DNA from 2 places in the Pseudoalteromonas sp. OANN1 genome. Region 1 is predicted to be linked to the other one. Evidence: predicted binding sites of a transcription regulator. Region 1 holds the regulator's gene; the other holds the start of a gene.

Region 1 (8,189 bases):
CGTATCATCGTGATTGGCATGGGTAAGTCCGGCCACATCGGAAACAAAATCGCAGCGACACTCGCAAGTACTGGCAGCCCTGCATTTTTTGTTCATCCAGGAGAAGCAAGTCACGGCGACTTGGGTATGATCACCAAAGATGATGTGGTTTTGATGATCTCCAACTCAGGGGAAACCCAAGAGGTGATCTCAATCCTGCCTGTGATAAAGCGCTTAGGGGCCCCCGTTATTTCTATGACAGGCAACCCGAGCTCTACAATGGCTCGTAATGCGACGGTTCACCTTTGTGTTAAGGTATCAAAAGAAGCCTGCCCATTAGGACTTGCACCCACGGCGAGCACCACAGCTACGCTAGTGATGGGCGATGCACTCGCGGTTGCGCTACTTGAAGCCAGAGGCTTTACGGCTGATGATTTTGCACTTTCCCATCCAGGTGGTAGTTTAGGAAGACGTCTACTACTAACCGTTGCTGATGTCATGCATCAAGGGGATGCAATCCCTATGGTTAAAAGTCATTGCACAGTTAAAGAAGCTTTATTTGAAATGTCAGCTAAAAGTTTAGGTATGACGGCAATCGTAGATGAAAGCTCGCAATTGCAAGGTATTTTTACCGATGGCGACTTGCGCCGTATTATCGAACAAAAGATCGATATTCACACCACCCCAATCACGCAAGTTATGACGGCTAAAAGTACGACGGCACGCGCCGATATGCTCGCAGCAGAGGTACTCAATATCATGGAAACCAAACGAATTAATGGCTTGATTGTGGTAAACAAAAACAACATACCGGTTGGCGCCTTGAATACGCAAGATTTACTTAGAGCGGGGGTGCTGTAATGCAATTTGAAGATTTATATCAGACGATTTCAACTGAAGCTTGGGAAAAAGCAAAACAAATCAAATTATTGATTTGCGATATTGATGGCGTATTCTCAGATGGACGTATATACCTTGGTAACAATGGTGAAGAACTGAAAGCATTTAATACCAAAGACGGGTTTGGTATTAAAGCCTTGATTGATAGTGGTATCGAAGTCGCCGTTATCACAGGTAGACATTCACAAATAGTTCAGCAACGCATGACTAGTTTAAATGTAACTTATATTTACCAAGGCCAAGAAAACAAGTTAGTGGCATATGATGAATTGAAGACTAAGCTCAACCTTAGTGATGACGAAATTGCATATATTGGTGATGATGGTCCAGACCTACCCGTAATGGAACAGGTCGGTTTTGCCGTTGCCGTCAATGATGCACATCCTCTTGTCAAACGTATCGCCCACTACACCACTTTGATGCCTGGTGGTTTTGGTGCTGTGAGAGAACTGACTGATCTTCTAATGCTCAGCCAAAATCACTTATTGACTTCCAAAGGATCAAGTACATGACCGTATTGCGTGTCATCTTACTCATTGTTTTCGCTTCAATAATGGTATGGATGTGGTCGCCCATGTTTAATCCATCAGAGGTGGACTCAGCAAAAGAAGATGAACCGTTAGCTAAGCCCGATTATGTTGCAACCACACTTCAGCAAACGACCTATAGTGAAAATGGCTTATTAAACTATCAGGTAACTGCTGATAAGATGGAGTTGTATCAAGATCTTGGCTTTAGTCACTTTGAAAAGCCCATTTTCACCTTATATAACGGTGAGCAAAATTGGCAAATAAGTGCATTAGAAGCAACACTATACGAAAATAATACCTTGATATTAGAGGGCAATGTGCTGGCAAAGAATTTAACGCCTAACGCCATGATCACCGATATCAATGCCGATAATGTAAGAGTTGAAATTAAGCAAAAATTGATGAAGTCGGAACACCCTGTCGTTATCACGGGTCCTAGTCTTAGGATCACGGGTAAAGGACTGCATGCGGATCTACAAAAGCAAGTGATCGAACTCATCAACCACACAAAGACAATTTATTATGACCAGTAAAATCATTAACAAACTAGTTTTCATCGGCTTGCTTGCAAGTTCTACTCTAGTAATTGCTGCAGAACAAAATGAAGTCATTATTGATGCTGGCCGTCAGCAAGCTCAACTGCAAAGCAACATCGGTATTTTTGAACAGAATGTTGTTATTATTCATGGCAACAGAAAAATAAATGCCGATCGCCTAGAAGTCCATCGCCGCGCGGAGCTTGGTACTAACAAGCAACTGCTTGTTGCAACTGGCAGCCCAGCTATTTTCAGCGAACGTCAACCTGATGGTAATTTGCTAGAAGCCAAAGCAAACGAAATTCGCTACGACGTTGCGAAAGGCACCTTAGTCATTTCTGGCGATGCGGAAATCAATCAAACTGGGCAAAAAATCAATGCTCAGGTCATCACCTATGACATTGAAAAGCAACTGATCAGTGCTGAGCGCTCAGACCAAGAAGATTCCCGTGTAAGAACCATCCTTGTTCCTGTTGATGACAAAAAAGACGCAAAAGATAAAAAAGCGCAGGAAGAAGGTAACAATTAATGAGCGAGCTCAAAGCAACTGGTCTAGCAAAGAGTTATAAAGGCCGCCAGGTCGTCAAAAATGTTGGCTTAAGTGTTCAAGCTGGCAGCATTGTAGGCTTATTGGGCCCGAATGGCGCAGGTAAAACCACGACCTTTTATATGATTGTAGGGTTAGTACCAAGCGACAAAGGTTTTATTCAGATTGATGACGAAGATATCACTTTGCTACCAATGCACAGCCGCGCGCGACTTGGTATTGGTTATCTACCGCAAGAGTCTTCGATCTTTAGAAAACTCACGGTCTATCAAAATTTGATGGCGATTTTAGAAACTCGAAAAGACTTATCTAAAGTTGAAAGAGAAGCTGAACTAAACGAGTTACTGGATGAGTTTAATATCCAACACATTCGCGACTCACAGGGCATGGCATTGTCGGGAGGCGAAAGAAGACGCGTAGAAATTGCTCGCGCTTTAGCCGCTAACCCTAAGTTTATCCTGTTAGATGAACCTTTTGCTGGTGTTGATCCTATTTCGGTGTTAGATATAAAGACAATCATAGAGCACCTAAAAAACCGCGGTATCGGTGTGCTAATCACCGATCATAACGTTAGAGAAACACTGGACGTATGTGAAAAAGCCTACATCGTTTCACATGGTGAGTTAATCGCTGCAGGCACGCCAGAACATGTTTTGGCAGATCAAACCGTAAGAGATGTCTACCTAGGCGAACAATTCAAGCTATAGTTAAGACGTAGTATTAATAACTGTTAAAAAGGATTGTTAGAGATACATGAGGCAATCATTACAGCTGCGCATGGGGCAGCAACTTACAATGACTCCACAACTGCAACAAGCCATTCGCTTGCTGCAGCTTAGTACATTGGATCTGCAACAAGAAATACAAGAAGCATTAGACAGCAATCCATTGTTGGAAGTGGAAGAAGGTGATAATACTGACGGCGAAAACACTGACCAACACAGTCAAGAAAAGAGCAGTGCTGACGACAATCAAGATTCAAGCGATGAAGTGCAGGTTAGTGACTATGAGATAGACTCAGATACAGCCATGAGCAAAGACACGGTGAGCGATGACCTCGCCATGGATGTCACTTGGGACGAGTATATGAGTGCAGCGCCCGCTGCAAGCTCAGGCCCACTTCCCGATGACGATAATGTTTATCAAGGGGAAACCTCTGAATCTCTCCACGACTATCTCATGTGGCAACTTGAGCTGACACCATTTAGTCCAACAGATAGAGCGATTGCGATTGCGATTATTGAAGCGGTCGACCTGTCAGGCATTTTAACACTGTCTTGCGAAGACATTTTAGAAAGCATTAATGATGAGAGTAGCGAAGAGCCTATTGAGCTGGATGAAGTCGAAGCCGTGCTCAAACGTATTCAGCTTTTCGATCCTGTCGGTATCGCAGCGCGTAGTTTACAAGAATGCTTGTGTATTCAGCTAAATCAATTCGCCCCAGATACGCCATGGATTGCCGAAACGAAAATGATCCTGACAGAGCATATCGACTTGCTTGCCAGCCGTGACTATCGAACTTTGACTAAGAAAACACGCCTTAAAGAAGCCGATCTCAAAGAGGTCATGACGTTAATTCATAGTCTTAACCCAAAACCAGCGGCAAGCATTATTCATGAAGAGCCTGAATATGTGATCCCTGACGTATCGGTGAAAAAAGTAAAAGGTCGTTGGGTCGTAGAGCTAAATCCTGATGCTATGCCTAAAATAAAAGTAAACGACCATTATGCTGCGATGTCTAGAACAGCGAAATCCAGTACAGATAGTCAGTTTATTCGCTCACATTTACAAGAAGCGAAGTGGTTTATTAAAAGCTTAGAAAGCCGAAATGATACTTTATTAAAAGTTACCAATTGCATTGTGCAACAACAACAGGCATTCTTTGAACATGGCCCCGAAGCAATGCGCCCTATGGTGCTAAATGATGTTGCTGAAATGGTTGAGATGCATGAGTCCACAATTTCCCGTGTGACAACACAAAAATACATGCATACACCTCGGGGAATATTTGAGCTGAAGTACTTCTTCTCTAGCCATGTAAGTACAGAAAATGGAGGTGAGTGCTCTTCTACAGCAATTAGAGCACTTATCAAAAAGCTGATAGCTGCAGAAAATACCGCGAAACCATTGAGTGACAGCAAAATTGCAGATATCTTAGCTGAGCAAGGAATTAAGGTAGCGAGACGTACGATTGCAAAATATCGTGAATCCCTAGCCATTCCACCGTCAAATCAGCGTAAAAGCTTGATATAAGACGTAAAAACCAAGAAGGAAAAATGCTTATGCAACTAAATCTAACTGGTCGCCATGTAGAAATTACTGACTCATTAAGAGACTATGTCACCAACAAGTTTGCGAAGCTAGAAAGGCACTTTGATCATATCAATAACGTGCATGTGATCCTTGATGTCGAGAAGCTAGTACAAAAAGCAGAAGCAACATTACACGTAAACGGCGGCGAGCTATTTGCATCAACAGAGCATCAAGATATGTATGCCGCAATTGATGGCCTTATCGACAAGCTAGATCGTCAAGTTATTAAACACAAAGAGAAGCTCACTCGACACTAAGATGAAATTAAGTGAATTGGTGAACAAGGACTGCAGTAAAGCTGCGGTCCTTTTTAATAGCAAAAAACGTATTTTAGAATACATCAGCGAACTGGCTCATAGCCAAATTCCAAATACCAGTCAGCATGCTATCTTAGACGCTTTAATGGCGCGAGAGAAATTAGGCAGCACAGGGATCGGTAAAGGTATTGCCATTCCTCATGGTAGACTTGAAGGTTTGGATAAAATCCTTGCAATGGTGCTTGTTAGCGAGCAAGGGATCCAGTTTGAAGCCATAGATAAGCAGCCTGTCGATATTTTTGTCGCGTTCATCGTACCCGAAGGTGATAATCAACAGCACCTGAAGACCTTAGCGGCGATTGCTGATACACTCAGAGACAAGTCTTTTTGCAAAATGCTTAGGCAAGCAAAAAGTGATGACGAGTTATATGCAGTGATCCAAGGTGAACTTGATGAGTGATGAAGAAAAAGGACTCGAGCTTATCATTATCAGTGGCCGCTCAGGCTCTGGTAAATCTGTAGCGCTTCGAGTATTGGAAGACTTAGGCTACTATTGTGTAGATAACATTCCAGTCAATTTACTGCCGTCTTTAGTCCGCAGCGTTTCCGACAATTATAATAAAATTGCAGTCAGTATTGATGTTAGAAACTTGCCTAAAGAACAGGACGAGTTTAATGACATTCTTGAATACTTGCCTGGTTTCGCCAAACCTACCCTGTTTTATTTAGACAGTGACGATCAAACCCTGATAAAACGCTTCTCAGAAACACGCCGTTTGCACCCTCTTTCACTACATAATCTTCCATTAGATGTTGCGATAAAGAAAGAACGGGAATTGTTAGACGTGTTGATCACACGCGCTGATTTTCTCATTGATACTACAGGCCTGAGCGTTCATCAACTTGCGGAAGATATCCGCGAAAAAATCTTAGGTAAGAAAGACAAACAACTCATTATTACCTTTGAATCTTTCGGCTTTAAACACGGCATCCCAAAACAAGCGGATTACGTTTTTGATGCGCGCTTTTTGCCCAACCCACATTGGGAGCCTGAGCTTAAGCCGCTAACTGGCCTAGATCAGCCAGTCAAAGACTATTTGTCGAGTCACAGCATCGTGCAAAAGTTTACTTGGCAGATCCAAACCTTTGTACAAACTTGGTTACCACACTTAGAGCGTAATAATCGCAGTTATCTAACGATCGCAATAGGATGTACTGGTGGACAACATCGCTCGGTATACTTAGCGCAAACCATTGGCGAGCGATTTGCAAAAACCCATCCCAACGTCAAAATTCGCCACCGTGAGCAAGAGGGTTAAATGTTAGAAGATACGTTTTTAATCCAGAACAAGCTCGGCCTGCACGCTCGAGCAGCGACGGTTCTTGCGCAATTAGCGACCCAATTTGATGCCGAAGTGACCTTATATCAAGGAGACAAAAGTGCTGCTGCTGACAGCGTACTAGCGCTGTTGTTACTTGAAAGCAGCCAAGGAAAAGAAGTACGAGTGGTTTGTGAAGGTCCCGATGCTCAGTATGCACTAGACGCCATTGGTGGACTAATAGAAAATAAATTTAATGAATCCGAGTAACTTGGGTTACTAGCGCCCAGATAGCACTAAGGCCCGATTCATTTATTCCCTGCTAATCTCCCCCTCCGTAACCAGACTGGTATAATACCAATTAGTCTTAATACTTGCTCAATTTGAAGGAGCAAATCTGACGCTGACTGTGTTAAAAATTTTTCATTTAGAACAACTAAATAACCTGAGCTGCGGATAATTAATGCCTTTCTAGCAGCAAGTTTTAGCGCTAACTGCGTTGAATTCACTTCCAATAGCCAGCTATTGGTGCGTAAATTCGCCTTGTTTTCCCTAAAACTTGCTGGCTAAACAAGGAAAAAACTAAGTTGTGCTTTAGCAACAATGAGTTGGAACATTCCTTATCCAAACCTCAGGTTAAATAGCAAAATTTTCGCCGTGTTATCGACAAGATTTTCTCGCCTCAAAATAGATCACTTAATTAAGCGAATTGGTATAATAAGTCTCTCATAATTAAGCGTAAACCTTGGTAGTTCCCAATAAACTGAGTTACACTGTAATACCAATTTAGGTTTCTTTCGTGCAGTAAAGCGAGTTGCCGAGAAAATCCTATTTTATCGTTGCGTACACCTTTAACGTGTATTAACGATAGCAACCCACCAGCAGAAACAACACGAATAAAATTCAAATTAAGAAATTGATTTCTGCGATAAAGTAAATGAATTGGGTTAACTTCATCACGTTAGCCAACATTATTATCAAAAAGGATGCCTATGCCTGAAGTATTTGAACAAGACTACACACTGGAACAACTCCAAAAGGTAACTAAAGCCTTAAACAGTGGTCAGTTTGTTCAAGTTAGGCGTATGCTCGCAGAAACAGCTCCTTGTGATACAGCACTGCTTTTAGAATCATCTCCTCATAAAGTTCGCTCTATGCTGTGGCAGCTCGTTGACCCAGATATCCAAGGGGATGTTTTAGAGGAACTGTCAGAGGACGTAAGACTTGGGATCATCGCCCAGATGGAGCCGGAGCTAATTGCTGCCGCTACAGAAGACATGGACGACGATGACCTTGGTGATGTCCTGAGAAGCCTGCCTGATACCGTCTACCAAGATGTTATTGGTGCGATGGATAGCCAAGATAGAGAACGTGCGACACAAGCATTGTCCTACAAGGAGCACTCGGCCGGTGCGCTAATGAGCACCGACACGGTCACTATTCGACCCGATGTTACCTTAGAAGTTGTATTTAGATATCTACGTCTTAAAGGCGAATTGCCAGACGGTACGGACGAGTTGTATGTAGTTGATAAAGACAACTGCTTTTTAGGTACGCTGCCAGTCAATACCTTATTAACTAAGTCTCCTGACAGTATGGTTCGAGACTTGATGGATGAAGATAAGGAAACGATCCCTATCTCCATGGATGAATCTGAAGTGGCGCAGCTTTTTGAGCGTCATAACTGGATCTCAGCTCCTGTAGTTGACGATAACGCCCATTTGCTTGGTCGTGTCACCATTGATGACGTTGTTGACGTCATCCGTGAAGATGCTGAGCACAGCTTGTTAAGTATGGCAGGTCTTGAA
Region 2 (8,189 bases), on a different contig from region 1:
GGTCAATACACGCCGCGAACAAGTGCCAGCAAAAGTCACAAGGATCAGCCCGCAAGTACAAGAGGGCACCATTGAAGTTGAGCTCACTTTTGTCAATGGCGTTCCTGATTCTGCGCGTCCAGAACTTAACGTAGATGCGCAAATTAGTACACATCAGCTGAAGAACGCACTGTATGTTGAGCGTCCAAGTAACACTCAATCACACAGCCAGCAAACGCTCTTTGTGTTAGACAATGACATCGCAACCCCTCAGATAGTGTCATTTGGTATTGATGCAGGCAAATTCTTGCAAATTGAAAGCGGTGTCACCCCAAATCAGCAAATTATACTCTCTGATACGAGTACTTATAAAAACGCTAAACAAGTACGGATCATTCAATAATAAATCATCATTAGGATACGATTATGAAAGAAACTATTTTAACCATGTCAGGGATCACCAAAGTTTTTAGTACCGAAGAAATGGAAACTCATGCATTGCGTGGGATTGACTTGGAAATATATAAGGGTGATTTCGTGTCTATTTGTGGCCCTTCTGGATGTGGTAAATCTACCCTGCTGTCAATTCTTGGTCTGTTAGACATGCCAACAGATGGTAGCTATAAAATTGAAAATCTTGAGGTTAGCCAATTAACTTTGGCGGCTGCGGCACATATTCGAAACGAAAAAATTGGCTTTATCTTTCAGTCATTCAACTTAATTGATGAACTGACAGTCTACGATAATATCGCGCTGCCATTGCGTTATCGTAAAACTCCGATGAGCAATGCCGATATTGATCACGTTGTAATGAGCTGCCTAACAAAAGTAGATATGGCACACCGCGCAAAACATCGCCCAAACCAGCTTTCAGGTGGGCAACAGCAAAGGATTGCTATTGCCCGCGCACTCGTCGGCAACCCCGCATTACTGCTTGTTGACGAACCTACAGGTAACCTTGACTCAAAAAATGGTGATGCCGTTATGGACATGTTGAAAACGCTAAACCTAGAAGGGACAACATTATGTATGGTGACGCACGACCCTAGATATGCCGATATGGCGACACGCAAACTACACCTTCTAGATGGCAAAATACTGGCCCCCCAAACACACACTAACGCCAACACAGTCGTTGACACGTTTTAGTTCATGATGGAAGCGAGGAAAGTAATATGCTTGTCAAAGACATGAGTGCCAGTCTGTACTCTCTGAGTAAAGTAAAAGTATTTACCATCACGATTATCTCTACGCTTGCGCTCACACTAGGTACGCTCGTGGCGATGTTTAATTTAAACTTTACTATTCTCTCTGCGCCGTTGCCTTACCCCAATGCAGAGCAGCTTTACGTTTCAAAAGCAGTGCACTATATCAAGGATAGAGTGGAGTTTGATGATTTCACTCCGATACCTATGCTGCTTGAGATCTATGAAAATGAAAAAACGCCGGAGTCGCAAACCGCCCTATTTGGCTATTCCGAAGAGGTGATTAGAAGTAAAGTTGAAACGCCGCAAGTCAATACCACTTACACCACCCCTGAATTTATGCCGATGCTTGGATTTACTTTTCACTTAGGTCGTAGACCGAGCGCAGACGAAGGCCTTAATTCAATGCAGCCAATCGCGGTATTGTCCTATCAAGCTTGGCAAAAATATTATGGTCAAGCAGCCGATATCGTCGGTCAATCGATTCAAATAGACCAAGTAAATTTTAAAATCATTGGTGTGCTATCGGAGCAAAATCGCGAACCTGAAATGCTTACTCCGGGTCGTCTGACTGACGTATGGTTGCCTTGGGATTATTATTCATTCCAACGCCGCGATGCGCAGCACTGGGGGATCACCGGTCCTAATCGACACGTGTTGATTAAAAAAGCGGGGGCGGTAGACATTCCCACTATCAACCACCAGCTATCCACGCATTACAACAGCCGTTTTAAAACCCAAACAGCCAGCTCTTCTTTCTTTGATGATATGACCATTACGTTGGAGCTGTTACCGCTGCGAGAAAAAATCCACGGTGATAGTGCCAGCAAAACTATTTGGCTACTTTTAGGCGCACTTTGCCTGCTACTCATTGCTTGTGCCAACATTGCTAACCTTATTCTAGCCAGAGCGGTAAATCAGCAACGTGATATGGCAATCAAGGCTGCACTTGGCGCTGGACGCGGCCACTTATCTCGGGGCATATTTATCGAACTCTTAATCCTCACAAGCAGCGCCGCGATGCTTTCCTTCGCGGTGAGTGAATTATGCTACTACTTACTTAGGCTGGTAGCTGCTGATAGCCTACCTGGCGTACTCAACCTCAGCACAAATTTCATCACGGTTGCCTTGTGCTTAATTCTTGCCGTGTTATTGGCATCGCTCGGTGCATGGCTTGTGAGCAAACGCATTAACTTTAAGCAGCTCAATAGCCAACTCCAAAGCAGCGGAAAAGGCACTGGGATCCAAATCAAAACAGAAACCCGAAAAGCCTTAATTTTTAGCCAACTATTTCTAGCCAGCCTATTGTTACTCGCTTGCTCGCAAACTTTTATCAATGCATGGGGATTACTCAACCAATCTCCTAATTTCTCAACCTCTGAACGCTATGAGGTTGAACTCAACCAACTTGTAGAGCAACGTCCAGCCCGTGAACAAAGAGATGCATTTTATGCCGAGCGCAGACAACAATTACTAGATGTTACCGCTGCGCTCAAACAAAACCCACAATTCAAAGCGGTCAGCTTAACTACTGGCACACCGATTGAATTTGGACTCAGTACCTTTCTTGCAACTGATTCAGGATTCCAGACGCAGTATTCAGTGTCTGGTAACATCGTTGATGAATCTTACCTGCCACTGATGGAGGTTAGTCTGCTACAAGGCCGCAATTTCACCACTGAAGAAGTGAATAGCCAATCAGCTGTGCTTATTGTTAATCAAGCCTTTGCAGAACAACTTGCGCCACAAGGAGACGCTATAGGTAAACGCTTTTATTGGCTCAATGGCCGTCGTCATGTTCAGTATGAAATCATAGGTATTAGTGAAAATTTAGCCATTCCAGATAAGCCTGATACCGCTCGCATGTGGGCTGTGGACAGACTGTCAGCCTATACACCAGCGTTTATTATTCAAACGCACACAGGGCAGCAGATACTTCCCCAATCCATAAACCAGACCATGGCGCAAATATCTAAACGCTGGCGCGTTGCTGAAATTCAACCTTTGTCTCAACAGCTATCTAACTCGCTCGCAATTCACCAAGTTGCAGGTTGGGCTGCGCTATCTCTGGCAACCATCACCTTACTTATCGCACTAATTGGCATATATGGCGTACTCAATTACGGTGTTTCTATGCGTCGCTATGAACTCGGAGTGCGTATGGCAATTGGTGCGTCGCCAAAAAGTATTGTACTTGGATTACTAGGAGAAAATACTAAAGTTATCTTTACGGCTCTTGGATGTGCGACATTTGCAACCGTTGCAGCGATGGCATGGCTGGCAAACTCGGAGGTCATGTTTAGTGTCTCCCTGCTTGGATTCGTATTACCACTGTCGCTTATCATCGGAATTACCGCTGCAACAACTGTATTAGCCGCCAGCGGGGTTATTACTAAGCCCGCGTTATACTCGCTGAGAAGTAACTAGGGCCTGTTTACCTTTCAAGTTTGTTTTTGCAGCAGTTTGATTGGTATTTGTACAAGGCAGAGCCTGCGTAGCATAGTTATTCTATGTGAGTCAGGCGATAACACAGTAGAAATGCTAATCAAGCGCTGCCCTTTGGGTTCACCTGAGTGCGCTTTGTTCATTGTTGCTCAACTTTTGCCTAGATTACTAGGCGGCAAGTCGAGCGTCGCGACCAAAACACACTCAGGAGAACAAAAATCAAACAGCAAAGATCAACAGGCCCTAGCCTGAGCTTCGATAAAGTCAACTCCCTGAAGGCATGGCGTCTCCCTCAAGGCGCCTTGCTTTTTTTATTAAAACACGACCCCTGATCCCAGCTATCGCATTAAATTAATTTTTGCTTTGTTGCACTTCATAATCTATACCAATACTCCAAACACTTACTCGAAGATAAAGTGACTATCACAGGGAATCGCTTGCACCAACATTGCGCACCATAATGAAACATTTACGCACCAAGTTAGTGCAACAAGCTAATCCCTAAATTTCCCAAAAGTTAAAAATCAATACTTATCAAAAACTTAAAAACATGGCACAGATCAAGCTTATCTGTGTGCAATTGCAGTACATTGCAGCAAAAAATAACCCAACGAGTCGGAGGACACATGTCACAATCGGTTTTAGATTTTATTAAAGAGCACGACGTAAAATTTGTTGATTTACGTTTCACAGATACAAAAGGTAAAGAACAACACGTATCGATCCCACATCATCAAGCCGATGAAGACTTCTTTGAAGACGGCAAAATGTTTGATGGCTCATCTATCGCTGGTTGGAAAGGCATCAACGAATCTGACATGGTACTTATGCCTGATGCAGAAAGTGCAAAGCTAGACCCATTCGCAGAAGAAACAACGCTTATCGTTCGTTGTGACGTGGTTGAACCAAACACACACCAAGGTTACGAGCGTGACCCACGTTCAGTAGCTAAACGCGCTGAAGAGTTCATGCGTTCAACAGGTATTGCAGACACCGTATTATTTGGTCCAGAGCCAGAGTTCTTCTTGTTTGACGATGTTAAATTTAAAACTGACATGTCTGGCTCTATGTACAAAATCGATGCTGAAGAAGCAGCTTGGAACTCAGACAAGCACTACGAAGGCGGCAACACAGGTCACCGCCCTGGCGTAAAAGGTGGTTACTTCCCAGTAGCACCGGTAGACTCGTCTAATGATTGGCGTGCAGCTACTTGTTTAGTACTTGAAGAAATGGGCCACGTTGTTGAAGCGCACCACCACGAAGTAGCAACTGCTGGTCAAAATGAGATTGCGACTCGCTTTAATACGATGGTGACTAAAGCAGACGAAATCCAAGAGATGAAGTACGTTATCCACAACATGGCTCACCTATACGGTAAGACAGCAACCTTTATGCCTAAGCCAATCGTTGGTGATAACGGTTCAGGCATGCACTGCCACCAATCACTTGCTAAAGACGGCAAGAACATCTTCGCAGGCGACAAGTACGGCGGTCTATCTGAAGAAGCGCTTTACTACATTGGTGGTATCATTAAGCATGCTAAAGCAATCAATGCATTCACTAACCCAGCAACAAACTCTTACAAGCGTCTAGTACCAGGGTTTGAAGCGCCAGTTATGCTTGCATACTCAGCACGTAACCGTTCAGCATCAATCCGTATCCCTGTGATCCCATCAGAGAAGGGTCGTCGTATCGAAGTACGCTTCCCAGATCCTGCGGCTAACCCATACCTAGCTTTCGCAGCCCAGCTGATGGCTGGTCTTGACGGTATCCGCAACAAGATCCACCCTGGCGATGCAATGGATAAAGATTTATACGACCTACCAGCGGAAGAAGCAGCAGAAATCCCAACTGTTGCAGCATCACTTGATGAAGCGCTTGCTTCTCTAGATGCTGACCGTGAGTTCTTAACTCAAGGTGGCGTATTCACTGACGACCTAATCGATGCATATATCACACTTAAGTCGAAAGAAGTTGAAAAATTAAACATGACAACTCACCCAGTTGAGTTCGAAATGTACTACAGCGTTTAATCGCTAACCGACTACTACGCTCAATACTGCCGTATTGAGCTTGTAGAGCCAAAACTCATTATGCGTTTCTGGCACTCTTAATCATATGTGTTCTCAAGCCCGTTGTTACGGGCTTTTTTGATGCAATTCAAAAGCTTAAAGAAAGTTGCCTTTATGTTGTCATTATGGGAATTATTCATTTGCAACTCGCAATTCCAACTGCGCTATACTACAGTATGAACAGTAGTTTGCTCTGGAGATTTGTGGTGCGTCAGTGGTTTCTTATAATGTCGGTTAGCATGACGCTAGCCCTAACAAGCATTGATGCTGCAGCAGAGTCCAATCCAAAAATCTATCGCTGGAAAGACAAAAACGGCCATTGGGTCTATTCGGATGTACCGCAACCTGGCTCGAAAGAAGTCAAACTCAATGCCAGCGCCTTAACCATGCCAAGTGTTGATACTAAAATTCTCGAGCAAACGGATACATCACCAACGATTCAATATACAGCTAAAATCACTTCCCCAGAGCATGAGCAAACAATCCGCGATAATAGTGGCAGCGTATACGTAACAGGCACCATTGAGCCTAGATTTACCCAAGGTTTAAGCGTGCAACTCTTTCTCAATGGAACAGCCACAGGGCCAAAGCAAACTAATACTCAGTTTGCTTTGCGTGGCATTGATCGCGGCGAGCATTCTGTGGTTATGAAAGTGTTTAATCAAAAAGGTATGTTAGTCGCCCAAAGCGATGCTCATAAGTTCTTTTTGCACCGCAATACCGTGAATAATTAAAGCGATATTGCTTACCTACACTGACTTTCAACCAGTAGTTGCAAACATACTATGCTCATTTCCTCTGGTATTGAGGAAGCCAAATTCGACATGTCATTGTGTTCAATCCACAACCTTTGCTCACCAACCTGAACTTGATAGTAGACCTCGGCCTTTGTTCGCAATAAATATTTATCTCGCCAGTTAGGTTGGACGACCCGCATCACACCTGTAAGGGTGGCTTTCTCGCCATTCGTAGCTCGATGTACACTCGCAGCTTGAGGAGGAAAGCAGTCACCCTGTTCGGTAACATACTTAGCGCTTTGAAAGTCACACCCGCTCATGCAGAACGTGACAAAAAGGCTCCCCCCACAGACACGAGCTAGATGTATTTTTTGACACAAAGCACTAAGACCTTAAAGTTGGCATGCTTTATTAATAACAAGTTTAGGATACGAGTTCGAAAACCCCTAGTTTCTGAGCTTAGGTAATAATTTACTTCAATGGATGCAAAGCTATGCTATTCTCATTGCACCACATTGGTGCACGGTGAACATATATGGATCAACATAACTCGATTGACTTGGATAAAGTTTGGCAATCTCTCTCAACCGCGATTTTAGTGCTCGATCAAAATTTAATGATCCACTATGCCAATTACAGCAGTAGTGAACTACTGGGACTCAGCACTAAACGGCTTGTTGGACTGGCAATTGATAGTGTGTTTAATCATCATCATATAGACCTGCCACGGCTCTCTAAATACGTGCTACAAGATGGCGTAGACTGCCAGCAACACAGGGTAGACGTGGTATTCGTAGATAATCGTGTTGCGACACTAAGTCTGCATGCCAGACGAGTTTACCTTGCAGAAAAGGCGTATATTTTAGTGGAATGTCGCCGTGTTGATGATGCCCTGCGTTATGACCAAGCATCCAATCAAATGCACCAATTTCAGGCAGCTCGAAACCTCATTCGCGGTCTTGCCCATGAAATAAAAAATCCACTTGGTGGGATCCGCGGTGCGGCGCAATTATTGCAGTACGAAACTGATCAACAAGAACGGGAAGAATGTGCCACGCTCATTATTGAGCAAGCAGATAGATTGCGCGAGTTGGTAGATAGATTACTTGGACCCAATCAGTTACCACAAAAAGAGCCGTGTAATATCCATCAGGCGTTAGAGTCGGTGATAAAGTTAACCACCTTGGAGCGCGATGCCGATATCACCTTGGTAAAAGATTATGATCCCAGTATTCCGGCCATTGTGATAGATCAAGCCAAAATTCAGCAAGTTCTGCTGAATATGCTACGCAATGCTCAACAAGCGCTACAGCATGACGGTACGATCACCATAACAACGCGCATTAAACACCGTCTTCATCATGGTGAGCGGCTATTGAAAAAAGCATTACTCATCCGTATCAGCGACAACGGTCCGGGGATCGCCGATGAGGTAAAAGAGACATTGTTCTTTCCGATGATCACGAATAAAGAAGGAGGATCTGGACTTGGACTCTCTATCGCACAAACTTTGGTAGAGCAACACCAAGGGTTTATCGAATGCGATAGTTGGCCAGGACACACTGAGTTCAGTATCTACCTTCCCTTTGACAACACCGAAACAGGAAACGTGCAATGAAATCAGTTTGGTTAGTCGATGATGATGCTTCAATCCGATTTGTTTTAGAAAAGGCGTTAAAGCGAGCTGAGTTTGAAACCGAGAGCTTCGCCAGCGGTCAAGATGTATTGACCGCGCTTGAATATGAGCAACC

Evidence for each region. Region 1 encodes sigma-54, which starts transcription at its own class of promoters, with help from an activator protein. Its sites were predicted from a motif close to GTTGGCACGNNNNTNGNNT; they were not measured.
Region 2: glnA (glutamate--ammonia ligase) is a predicted target of sigma-54. The motif match lies at 4,179-4,197, and genes of this name have one in related genera.

Annotation. Positions count from the first base shown of each region.
Region 1 is NZ_JAMXSE010000007.1:161,693-169,881, forward strand. It holds gene NH462_RS08555 (KpsF/GutQ family sugar-phosphate isomerase) at 1-840, shown strand, start outside; gene kdsC (3-deoxy-manno-octulosonate-8-phosphatase KdsC) at 840-1,391, shown strand; gene lptC (LPS export ABC transporter periplasmic protein LptC) at 1,388-1,942, shown strand; gene lptA (lipopolysaccharide transport periplasmic protein LptA) at 1,932-2,474, shown strand; gene lptB (LPS export ABC transporter ATP-binding protein) at 2,474-3,199, shown strand; gene NH462_RS08580 (RNA polymerase factor sigma-54) at 3,246-4,745, shown strand; gene hpf (ribosome hibernation promoting factor) at 4,775-5,062, shown strand; gene ptsN (PTS IIA-like nitrogen regulatory protein PtsN) at 5,064-5,522, shown strand; gene rapZ (RNase adapter RapZ) at 5,515-6,381, shown strand; gene NH462_RS08600 (HPr family phosphocarrier protein) at 6,382-6,651, shown strand; gene mgtE (magnesium transporter) at 7,374-8,189, shown strand, end outside.
Region 2 is NZ_JAMXSE010000013.1:82,667-90,855, reverse strand. It holds gene NH462_RS12385 (HlyD family efflux transporter periplasmic adaptor subunit) at 1-382, shown strand, start outside; gene NH462_RS12380 (ABC transporter ATP-binding protein) at 406-1,128, shown strand; gene NH462_RS12375 (ABC transporter permease) at 1,155-3,611, shown strand; gene glnA (glutamate--ammonia ligase) at 4,256-5,662, shown strand; gene NH462_RS12365 (DUF4124 domain-containing protein) at 5,929-6,435, shown strand; gene glnL (nitrogen regulation protein NR(II)) at 6,974-8,056, shown strand; gene ntrC (nitrogen regulation protein NR(I)) at 8,053-8,189, shown strand, end outside.